2 regions of the Shouchella sp. JSM 1781072 genome follow, and region 1 is predicted to be linked to the other one. Evidence: predicted binding sites of a transcription regulator. Region 1 holds the regulator's gene; the other holds the start of a gene.
The links. Region 1 encodes NrdR, which represses ribonucleotide reductase genes. Its sites were predicted from a motif close to AACACNATATATNGTGTT; they were not measured.

Region 1 (5,735 bases):
GCTACGCGAACTTCAACAATAATAAAAAAAGCGTAAGAGGCTACATGAATGAACCATCATGTACGCCTCTTTTTCTTATTTTACGAAAATAATGGAGTTATCAGGTTCATTTATGTTATACTAATTCATAGAATACTAATAAAAAATATAACACATTTCAGACCGAGAGGATGAAATCCAGATGAAGACAAACATAGCGATCAATGGTTTTGGAAGAATTGGAAGAATGGTATTTCGAAAAGCATTCATGGAAGGCAACGTAACGATTAAAGCAATTAACGCCTCTTATCCAGCGGAAACGTTGGCGCATCTTATAAAATACGATACGGTTCACGGTCCGTTTATGGGAGAAGTATTTGCTCAAGACGGGAAATTGTTTGTGAATGGAAATGAAATCGTTTTACTAGCAGAAAGAGACCCTAAATTATTGCCATGGTCCGATCTGAAAATTGATATCGTCATCGAAGCGACTGGTAAATTTAAAACGCGAGAAACAGCTGGCTATCATTTAGAAGCTGGCGCAAAAAAAGTCATTATTACTGCTCCAGCTAAAGGTGAAGATGTCACAATTGTGATGGGCGTAAACGAAAGCGATTACAAGGATAGCGATGATATTTTATCAAATGCTTCATGCACAACGAATTGCCTTGCTCCTGTAGTAAAGGTATTAGAAGAAACATATGGCATTGAAAGTGGAATGATGACTACAGTTCATTCTTATACAAACGACCAAAAAAATATTGACAACCCTCATAAAGATCTACGTCGTGCTCGTGCTTGCGGTCAATCCATTATTCCAACGTCAACAGGTGCAGCAACGGCTATATCCAAAGTATTACCTGCTCTTGAAGGCAAATTAACAGGGATGGCCCTTCGTGTGCCGACACCAAATGTTTCGCTTGTAGACCTTGTGGTGCAATTAAAAACAGACGTCACGGTTGACGAGATCAATAGCACGTTTGTTCATGCCGCGAACCATTCTATGAAAGGCATTTTAGGCTATACGAGTGAACCTCTTGTATCGATTGACTTTAATGGGGAAGAGCAGTCCGCAGTGATCGATGGTCAGTCAACGACTGTGTTAAATAGTCGTCAAGTAAAAGTGCTTGCATGGTATGATAATGAGTGGGGATATTCATGTCGCGTTGTTGATTTAATGAACTATGTTGCTGAACGATTAACCAATAAAAAAGAAGCATATTCAGCTTCGTAAATGAGTTTCCTTTTATTTCTACAAAATACGGTTGCAATAACGATTTAAAACAAGTATACTGAATCCCGTGAGTTCGTTTAACTACGGGATTCGTTTTTCTTGCAGCATGGGTTAGGACCTCTTTGGACTAACTTTCCCCCCTGTACGAATGCGATCCTACATGCAAAAAAGCTGCATGGCGAATAACGATTAAGGGGGATATCGATATGGATACAATGGGTCGTCATGTCATTTCCGAGCTTTGGGGTTGTGACACTGAGAAATTAAACAACATGGAATTTATTGAAAAAGTATTTGTTAATGCCGCTTTGAAAGCAGGAGCAGAAGTAAGAGAAGTTGCGTTTCATAAGTTTGCTCCACAAGGTGTTAGTGGGGTTGTGATTATCTCCGAATCACATTTAACCATTCATAGCTTTCCAGAGCACGGCTATGCAAGTATTGATGTGTATACATGTGGTCCAATTATTGATCCTAACGTTGCTGCTACGTTTATTGCAGAAGAGTTAGGTGCGAAAACGAGCGAAGTAGTAGAGATTCCTCGTGGAATGGGTCCAATTAAAATCGACAAGAAAATGGAAATGAGTGAAAGTGCTCGTTAATGAATAAAAAGTATTGCATCAGATGCAATACTTTTTTTGTGCGATTCGCACGCTTACTTAGATAAACGAAGCCGTAACATCAAGAAACTTGTGGTATGATAGGAAAAAAGGTGAAAAAGGGAGATGAAGGCTTTGGGCGTTCGGGATACGTTCAATCGAGTATTTAGTACGAGAACAGAAACAGGGGAAATTCATCCAAACAAAGAATTGCAAACGCGCTACTATAAAACGACAAAAGATAAGGCGATGACGGCAATTGAAGAGTTGTTAAAAAAACGTGGTTTTCTAATAAAGCGAAGCGAAGAGGAACGTGGTGAAATCGTTGCGCAATCAGCTAAAGGAAAAAAAGTGCTAATTGTTGTCTCTGTGATCACCGTCAAACCGTTTCGTACGGCTGTTGATTTTTCATGCGCGACAGATACAGCCCTTCCAAGTGATTTTGGAAGTAGTAGAAAACTGACTCTTTCATTGTATCGTGATTTAGATAACACGCTGACTTATATCGGATCTGCGCTTGGAAGTGAATTGCTTTAACCTCTTGCCAGAACGAGTTTTTTTTACTATGATAGACTAAAATGAGTGTATAGGTCGCAAATGGAGATGATGAGATGCGCTGTCCCAAATGTCACCATAATGGTACACGGGTACTAGATTCAAGACCAAGTGACGAAAGTCGATCCATCAAACGAAGACGAGAATGTGAACAATGTATGCAGCGTTTTACAACCTTTGAAACGGTTGAGGAGACGCCTTTACTTGTCATAAAAAAAGACGGGATGCGTGAAGAGTTTAGTAAAGAAAAAATTCTTAGAGGACTCGTGCGCGCGTGTGAAAAACGCCCGGTTCCAATTGAAACACTAGAAGACATCGTCTTAAACGTAGAAAGACACTTGCGTGATGACGGCAAGAAAGAAGTTCAAAGTGAAGATGTTGGGGAACTCGTTATGGGGTATTTGGCAGAAATCGATGATGTTGCTTATGTAAGATTTGCATCTGTCTATAGGCAATTTAAAGATATTAATGTTTTTATTAAAGAACTAACAGATTTAATGAACAAAGGATAAAAGGAGCTAAAGCGAAGCTGCGCTTAAGCTCTTTTTTTCGCTAGGAGGAAAGAATGTGTCTGGACACTGGAAAGACGTTTTACCAGTTGACTCCTATTGTATAAGGCTAGCGGACTTTATTACGGAGGTGGACGCTCATGTGCTCACCTTACTTTATCAACCTTTAATTGGAACAGATGCCGTTGGTCTCTTTAAAAGTCTAGTTGCACAGTTGCCAAATGGAGTCTATGAAGGTGATTTTCATACCCATCAACATTTAAGTTTAATGGTCGGACTATCGATGTCGGATTTGCTTGAAGCACGTAAAAAACTAGAAGCCATCGATTTAATGAGAACGTATCAACGAAAATCATCATCAAAGCGTGCTTTTATATATGAGATCCAACCACCGATGAAGCCGCATCAATTTTTTAATGATGATGTGCTAAGTGTGTTTCTTTACAATAAATTAGGGAAAAATGGGTATCGAGGGATTAAAGAACGATTTAGCTTAAAGCAAATAGAGAGTGACGCGTTTGAAGAAGTAACGGTAGCGTTTTCTGATGTATTCGCATCCTTCCAACACTCAGAGATGCAACCGGCTTTGATGAATCGACAAGGTGATGCAGAACATGACCATCTGGACACGATAGGAAAAGACAAGAAGCAAGGATTGTCTTTTCATACATTTGATTTTGATTTAATGAAACAATCGTTATCAAGCTACGTTGTTCCAAAAGATGTGCTGACAAAAGAACGAATGCAGCTCATTGAAAAACTCGCATTTGTTTATCAAATTGAGCCTCTTACAATGGCGAATCTTGTGGAGCGATCCATCGTAAATGACGAACTCGATGCGAAAAATCTTCGCAAGACTGTTCAGAACTGGTATAAACTTGAGAGTAGTGCAGTTGCACCGGCGCTTGGTTTAAAGACCCAACCTGTAGCAAAGCGAACGGTTCAGGCCGAACCCCAGTCTGAAGAAGAGCGAGTCGTTAAATTTTACGAAGAAACCGCCCCTCTTACTTTGTTGGAATTAAGGCAAGAAGGAGCGGTCGTTTCACCCCCAGATTTAAAGATTATTGAAGAGCTCATGGTTGATTATTTGCTGAATCCGGGTGTTGTTAACGTCTTAATTGACTATAATTTGTTCCAAAACGATATGAAATTGTCCAAGCTTTTCATGCAAAAGATTGCCGGTCATTGGAAGCGGAAAAAAATTAGTACCGTGCCAGATGCAATCCATCTTGTGAAAACCGATAAACAGAAGAAGAAAGAAGGCCAAGCGAATGCCGCTTCTGGAAGGCGGAACAAACGTCAAGATCAATTGCCGAAATGGCTGGTACAAGAAAAAAATGATGGAAAAAAGCAAGAGATGAAAAAAGATACAAACAGTCAGAAAGAAAAAGCGAGTGGCACTGCTGATACGCAAGAGCTTGCAGATTTAATGGCTGAACGTAATCGGCGCCGAGCGCAGAAAGGAGAGTACTAAATGGATTCCATTCAAAATGCTTTTGCTTCAATGGATAAAAATGGACGACTTCAAAAGCAAATTTCCGAGCAAAAGCGGCGTGTTACAACGTCTAAGCCAGTTCAATCCTTTTTACAAGAACATCATGAGGTTACCGAAGACATGATTGATCGTGGTTTAAGTAAGCTCTATGAATTTAAGAAAGAGCGAGAGAACTGCGAAGCTTGCCCGGGCTTGGAAAAGTGTCCTAATATGATGCAAGGGTATCGGCCCACAGTGTATGTGGAAAGAGGTGGTCTTGAGCTAACGTATTCAAAGTGTCCACTTAAAATCGACGACGAAGAAAAAAGTAAGCAACAAAAGCTAATCCAGTCGTTTTATATTCCAAAAGATGTGCTGGAAGCGACATTTGATCATATTGACCAAGATGCTGCGCGGACAAAAGCGATTACAGCAGCCATTAAGTTTGCAGCACAAGCACAACCTGGAGAACATGGAGAAGGTCTGTATTTGTACGGCAAATTTGGTGTTGGGAAATCGTATCTTTTAGGTGCTATTGCAAATGATTTAAAAGAAAATGGAATTAAAAGCTTTTTGATTTACACACCTGATTTCTTTAGAGAGATGAAAGGTGCGATTGGAGACGGTACGTTTCAGGAAAAACTTGAAGCCGTTCGAACTGCACCTGTATTAATGCTAGATGATATCGGTGCAGAAACAACAACAGCGTGGACACGAGATGAAATTTTAGGACCGATTCTTCAATACCGAATGTCTGAACGTCTGCCAACGGTTTTTACATCAAATTATGATTATGAAGAATTAGAAAACCAACTTGCTTACTCTGATAAAGGTGGAACAGAAGAGTTAAAGGCAAAGCGAATCATGGAACGAATTAAGCATTACACAGCGTTTGTGGAAGTGGAAGGAAGAAACCGGCGTAGCTAAGAAGGGAGCGCATCCCTTCTTTATTTATGCCTGTTATGAAGCTGATTGAATTGGAAGTTTAAGATTATCTATGATACGATTAAAGAGACTACTAGACTATTTGTGCTTGGGGGTACAAGAATGAGTGTAGATGCGATTTTAGAAAGAGCTGTAAATGGTGAGCGCATATCTATGGCAGACGCTGTAGAACTATATAAATGTGATGATTTAGATAAACTAGGCCGAGCGGCAGACACAATTATGAAACAATGGCACCCTGAGCCTGTCACAACATTTGTCATTGGACGAAACGTCAATTATACAAATTTCTGTGATACATATTGTTCATTTTGTGCGTTTTATCGTCCTCCGAATCATAAGGATGGCTATGTTCTTGATGATGAGGTGATTTTTCAAAAGATCAAAGAAACGGAAGATGTTGGTGGTACAGAAATCTTGATGCAAGGTGGTACCAACCCGAA
Region 2 (5,735 bases), 320 kb from region 1:
TAAGCTTCCCTTGTCCATAAAAATAAAGAGGGTAGTAGAAGCCACTGTAAAATAAGAAGCTTTCTAAATAAACAGACGCGACCATCGCTTTAAATAATGAAATGTCGTCTCCTTTTTGAATGCCTTTGTAAAGGGATACAACCATATCAGCTTTTTTCTGAAGGCGCGGATTTTCTTTTACCCATTCAAAAACATCGTTGATCTGCTCGCTCGTTGCAAGTGTAATAAAGATGTTGGAGTAAGATTTTGCGTGCACAGCATTTTCCATCATCGCCATGAAATTTAAAACCGCTTTTCGCTGGTGTCCTTCAACGTGCTCTGCGACGATCGGCATGCCGGTGTTTCCTTGTTCTGTATCTAAAAGGGTTAGTCCAGCTAATACTTTCATATACGTATCTTTTTCATTAGCAGACAAGTACTTCCACGTAAGAAGATCGCCATTTAAGGCGACTTCTTCAGGAAGCCAAAATTGTTTTACGTTTTGGTTGTAGAACATTTGTGTAAAATCATCTTCGTGTTTCGACCAGTTGGCTGCGTCATAAACGTGTGTCATTAAAAACTCTCCTTTTATCTTGTTGCACGATTAAACTTAGACAACGCAAGAGAGACAGTCATCTTGGCCCGTGTCTTTTGTACGCGCATAATAGATCGTTTTGACGCCTTTATGGTGAGCGTATAGATCAATGCGGTTTAAATCTCTTGTTGTCATTGTGTCTTTTAAGAATAGCGTAAAACTAATTCCTTGGTCGATATGTTGCTGAATCGTTCCAATCATATCCACAACGTTGAACATATCCATGTCGTATGCTTCTTTAAAGAAGAACCAGTTGTTTGCCGTTAAACCAGGCATTGGATAATACGTTTTTGAATTTCCGTACGTACGCTCTTCAATTCGTTCCATAATCGGCATGACGCTAGCCGTTGCTGACTGAACGTACGAGATAGAACCAGTTGGAGCAATGGCCAAGCGATAGCTATGATAAAGACCGTGCTCACTTACGAATGCTTGTAGTTCTTTCCAATCTTCCATTGTTGGAAGGTGCATACCTTCAAATAATGCCGCAACTTTATCAAATTCAGGTGTGAAATCAGTCGTCACATACTGGGTGAAATATTCACCAGTTGCATACGTACTCTCATCGTAGCGGTAATACGTTTCACCACGATCGCGGGCAATTTCTGCTGAACGTTTTATAGAATAATAGTTCATTGCCATGAAGAAGCTATTGGCAAAATCACGTGCTTCAGGGCTTTCGTACGCAATATGTTGTTCTGCAAGAAAACCATGTAGATTCATCGCACCAAGGCCGATTGATTTCATTTTTTCATTTGCATTGCGAACAGCAGGTGCGTTTGTAATGTTCGTTGACTCGGATACTCGTGTTAAAGCATCGGTAGCGAGGGCAACAGTCTGTTCGAGCGATTTATTTTTCATGACGTTCATAATATTAATGGAGCCAAGGTTACAAGAAATATCGAGCCCGATTTCATCATCTTGATTGTAATCGTTGTAGGTAGATACTTGAGAAGCCTGTAAAATCTCAGAGCAAAGGTTCGAGAATTTCACGTTGCTAATGTGATTGTTCGCATGAGCTTTGTTCACATTATCTGCGAACATGATATAAGGATAACCAGATTCTGAACGAAGGATTGCTAGCTTTTGGAACAAACGACGCGGGTTGATTTTCTCTTTTCGAACACGCGGATCATCCACTAACGTTTCGTACATCTCTTCCATATTCATTTCATCAAGATGCATCCCGTACGCTTTGTAAACAGTATGCGGGTAGAAAAGATAAGCATCTTTGTCTTCACGCATAAGCTCGATAAATTTGTCTGGGATGACGACACCAATCGAGAGTGTTTTCACACGAACGTCTTCATCCGCAGAGATTTTTCTCGTATCAAGAAAATCGTTAATATCCGCATGGAAAATGTTGAGGTACGCTGCACCTGAACCTTGACGCTGTCCCATTTGATCCGCATAACGGAAGGCATTATCTAAAAGCTTCATCACGCCAACAACACCTTTTGTCGCGTTGGCTACATCTTTAATCGCTTCGCCTTTTGCACGCAGTTTAGAAAGGTTTAGCGCAACACCACCGCCAAGCTTTGATAGCTGCATGGAAATATCAACAGCACGGCTAATGTCATTTAGTGAGTCATTTACTTCTAATAAGAAACAAGAAACAAGCTCTCCACGACGTTTACGCCCTGCGTTTAAAAATGTTGGCGTGGCAGGTTGGAACTCTTGAGAAATCATCGCTTGAACAAGGGCTTTGGCTTTCGTGACATCGCCTTTACCAAAAAAGAGAGCAACGATGGCAACGCGGTCTTCATAACGTTCCAAGATTTTGCTTTTATCGTTCGTTTTTAATGCATAGTCATTATAAAATTTAAAGGCAGACATAAAAGAAGGAAAGCGGAATTTTTTATTATACGCAACGTTCATCACTTCTTTAATTTCTTCCATCGTATATAGCTCGAGAAGCTCTTCCTCGTAGTAATCATTTTCAACGAGGTACTCCATTTTTTCTTCTAAATCATGAAAGAACACGGTATTTTGATTAACATGGTCAACAAAATAACTATGTACGGCTTCTTTATCTTTATCAAACTGATAAGAGCCGTCTTTTGCAATCATGAGCTCGTTGTTAAGCTGAACCCACTTGGGTACTGTGTTTTGCGTTAGTGTTGTCAATGGAATGAGCCTCCTGTGTAAAGTGTGCAACATCGGTGGATGTTCCACTTAGTTCAAATTTATGAAGAATCGGTACGTGGTACGTGCTAGCAATTGTGTCGGCGCTTCTCGCAAATCGATCTCCCCAGATACGATTTCCACTCGCGGCTACACCTACTAGCCATCTATGGTTTGTTTCTAAGAAATGACGAGTCTTAGGAGACAAATCACCAAACCCTGTCGTGTACGTAATAAGGATGAATGGCTCGTCCACGACTAACGACTCTGTAATCTGTTCACAGTCAAACGATAATTTTTGAGTGAAACGCTTGACATTTCCAGTTCTAGAATCAAAATATATTTTCATTAGTGAGCATCTCCAATAGATTGTTCTATATCTCTAATACCACATATGGTAGACGATAAACGTAAATAAATCAATATATTGATTTTATCCCCAGCCTGTGGGAAAGTGGGAAAAACACGCTTGTTTCAACTCTTTCTTTGTGGATAATCGATTTTCAACGTTTTTTCGACAAACAAAAAGCGTTCTACGTTTTGTAGAACGCTGTCCATTATAACGGAAATTTACATGATTAACAGATAAAATTTTGAACACATAAGCTTATGAATCGATAAAAAATTCTAGAAATGCATCGGCCCAAATTTGCTGCCCCTCATCATTTGGTCGAAGGTTTTGAATAACCGTCTCTAATTCGGCTCCCGTCGGCCACTCTTGCCAATGATCAACGTATTCTCCTGGCAATGAATCCGCTTGTTCATCAAGAACTTGTTTTCGTTCTAGATAATGTAAGGCATTAGGAAAAGGATTAGAAGGAACGACAATGATTTCAATATCTGGTAGTTCATTTTCCATATGTGTCAAAAAGGTAGCTAAATTTTCAACAGATTCTTCTTCGGTGAACGGAAGGTAGTATTGATTATCATTCAATGAGAACGATTCAACAATTAGCAGGGTTGGTTCAGCTGCGATAATGGCCGAAGCCGCATCATCGATTAAAGAAGACGTTATCGTTTCTTCACTAAATGTTAAAACGTCATAGCCCATTTCGGTGGGGGCAATGGCCTCAAGAGTTTCATCCATGACAATAGATGGCCAAGTAAGGTCACTTTCCGTGCTTTCAAACGCGTTAGATCCAACAAATACAAGATGTTGATCTGAGGGAGGCTCTGAATCAAAATAGGCTCCTAACCAGCCAGAAGAATAGACATCTTCAAGGTCCGACTCATTTATGACTTCTTCTTCAGTGGTTATTTCCGATTGATGAGTGGTACTAGTTGTTGTTGCATCTTCAGCAATAGAAGAAATTTGCTGCTGGTAATACAAATAGCTTACGATAATTCCTGTTACACTAAAAACAATAACAAGAGGGAAAATTGCTTTTTTCAACATCATTCCGTCCTTTCTTGACAATTATCTACAATCTATTATAGTCATGGTTGGTACACATAGAAAGAATTTTTTAATCAAATCGTGAATATAACCAATTGCCTTGCTAGGCTTAGAACAAGGAGAACCCTATGTTAAATAATGAAACGTTACACATAAGCGTGTTGCTCGTCATTCGAAATGAAGAGCGCTATATCGCCTCATTAATTGAAAATCTCCTCAAGCAAAAAAGGGAAGGGTATACGTTTGAACTAATCATTGTCGACGGAGAATCTACAGACAAGACATTAGATCGTGTAAATGAGTACGTGGCTAGCGGACACGCAATTAAAGTAGTAACCAATCCAAAGAAAACATTACCTACAGGTTGGAATATTGGAATTAAGGAAGCGAGCGGTGCCTACATTTTGCGTGTAGATGGGCATACTTCCGTCCCTAACGACTTTCTTCAACAGTATGTAGACTGCATTAAACAGCAGCCGAATGCAGACGTTGTCGGCGGGATTATTCAATCACGAGGTGTTGGAAAACAAGGGAAAGTAAATGAGTATGTCTATTCCCATCCATTTGGTGTCGGCAATTCAAAATTTCGCACATTGGAGGGGAAAGATTGGAAAGGGTACGTTGATACGGTACCATACGGCGCCTATAAACGCTCTGTTTTTACGGATGTGGGATTGTTTGACGAGCGATTAAAGCGAAATGAAGATATTGAATTTCATAAACGAATGCGTGATTTGGGGAAGACCTTTTATTTGTCGACAACGATACAATCAACGTATTATGTGCGCCCAACATTGAAGGGCTTGATTGATAAATCATTAGGCGATGGGAAATGGAATATGATTGCCAACGCCGCTACACCAGGTGCGCTAGGGTTAAGGCATCGAATTCCGCTGCTTGCTTTTATAACAGGCCTTCTCTTATTGATTGCCTCCTTTTTTAGTACGACCATGCTCCTTTTGTTTAGCGGCATCGTTTTGATTTATGTTGTTTTAAACGCCACCGTCTCTTATCAATGTGCAAAAGAAAATGGAATTTCACTTTGGCTTCCGTGTATCGGCACGTTTTTTATCTTACATTTCGTACGCGGGTTCGCTTCCTTTCAAGCATATTTCTCGCGCCCTTATTGGCATATTAAGCGAACAAATCAATAAATCGACTATGAAAAAATATGTGAAGAATGCGGCCTCTATGGTATTTTATAAAACCTTCTTTTGACAAAAGACATTCGATCGTTCTTATGCTAAAATGAAGCTTAGTTTAAAATTCTATGAATCTAGGAGTTAAGACGATGCCAAATATGATACCAAACCGCGCGACACGAGCGCTTACAATGGTCGTCGATTTACTTTTAATTGTATTATCATACGGACTTGCTTTTCTTCTTTTTAATGACCAAATGACTCCTAAAAACTACGATGCTTTCTTAGGGATTTTACCTTGGATTATTGTAATAAGCATTTTATTTCTAGGCATATATGAACTTGATCGATTGGTACAATACGACGTGTGGGATATCGTACGAAAGCTTGCAATTGCCGTCACATTCATCTTATTAATAACAATGACTGTGTCTTTCTTCTTCCGAGAATTTGCGATGCCAAGGTCGGTCCTTCTTTCTGCACACGGATTTGCATTTCT

Region 2: nrdI (class Ib ribonucleoside-diphosphate reductase assembly flavoprotein NrdI) is a predicted target of NrdR. The motif match lies at 3,115-3,132, and genes of this name have one in related genera.

What each region holds. Positions count from the first base shown of each region.
Region 1 is NZ_JBHFQE010000001.1:394,481-400,215, forward strand. It holds gene coaE (dephospho-CoA kinase) at 1-22, shown strand, start outside; gene ACE1TH_RS02060 (glyceraldehyde-3-phosphate dehydrogenase) at 182-1,213, shown strand; gene speD (adenosylmethionine decarboxylase) at 1,420-1,812, shown strand; gene ACE1TH_RS02070 (DUF1499 domain-containing protein) at 1,936-2,346, shown strand; gene nrdR (transcriptional regulator NrdR) at 2,421-2,876, shown strand; gene ACE1TH_RS02080 (replication initiation and membrane attachment family protein) at 2,932-4,347, shown strand; gene dnaI (primosomal protein DnaI) at 4,348-5,274, shown strand; gene mqnC (cyclic dehypoxanthinyl futalosine synthase) at 5,395-5,735, shown strand, end outside.
Region 2 is NZ_JBHFQE010000001.1:78,460-84,194, forward strand. It holds gene nrdF (class 1b ribonucleoside-diphosphate reductase subunit beta) at 1-553, opposite strand, end outside; gene nrdE (class 1b ribonucleoside-diphosphate reductase subunit alpha) at 590-2,734, opposite strand; gene nrdI (class Ib ribonucleoside-diphosphate reductase assembly flavoprotein NrdI) at 2,655-3,047, opposite strand; gene ACE1TH_RS00450 (SGNH/GDSL hydrolase family protein) at 3,306-4,091, opposite strand; gene ACE1TH_RS00455 (glycosyltransferase family 2 protein) at 4,223-5,248, shown strand; gene ACE1TH_RS00460 (sugar transferase) at 5,386-5,735, shown strand, end outside.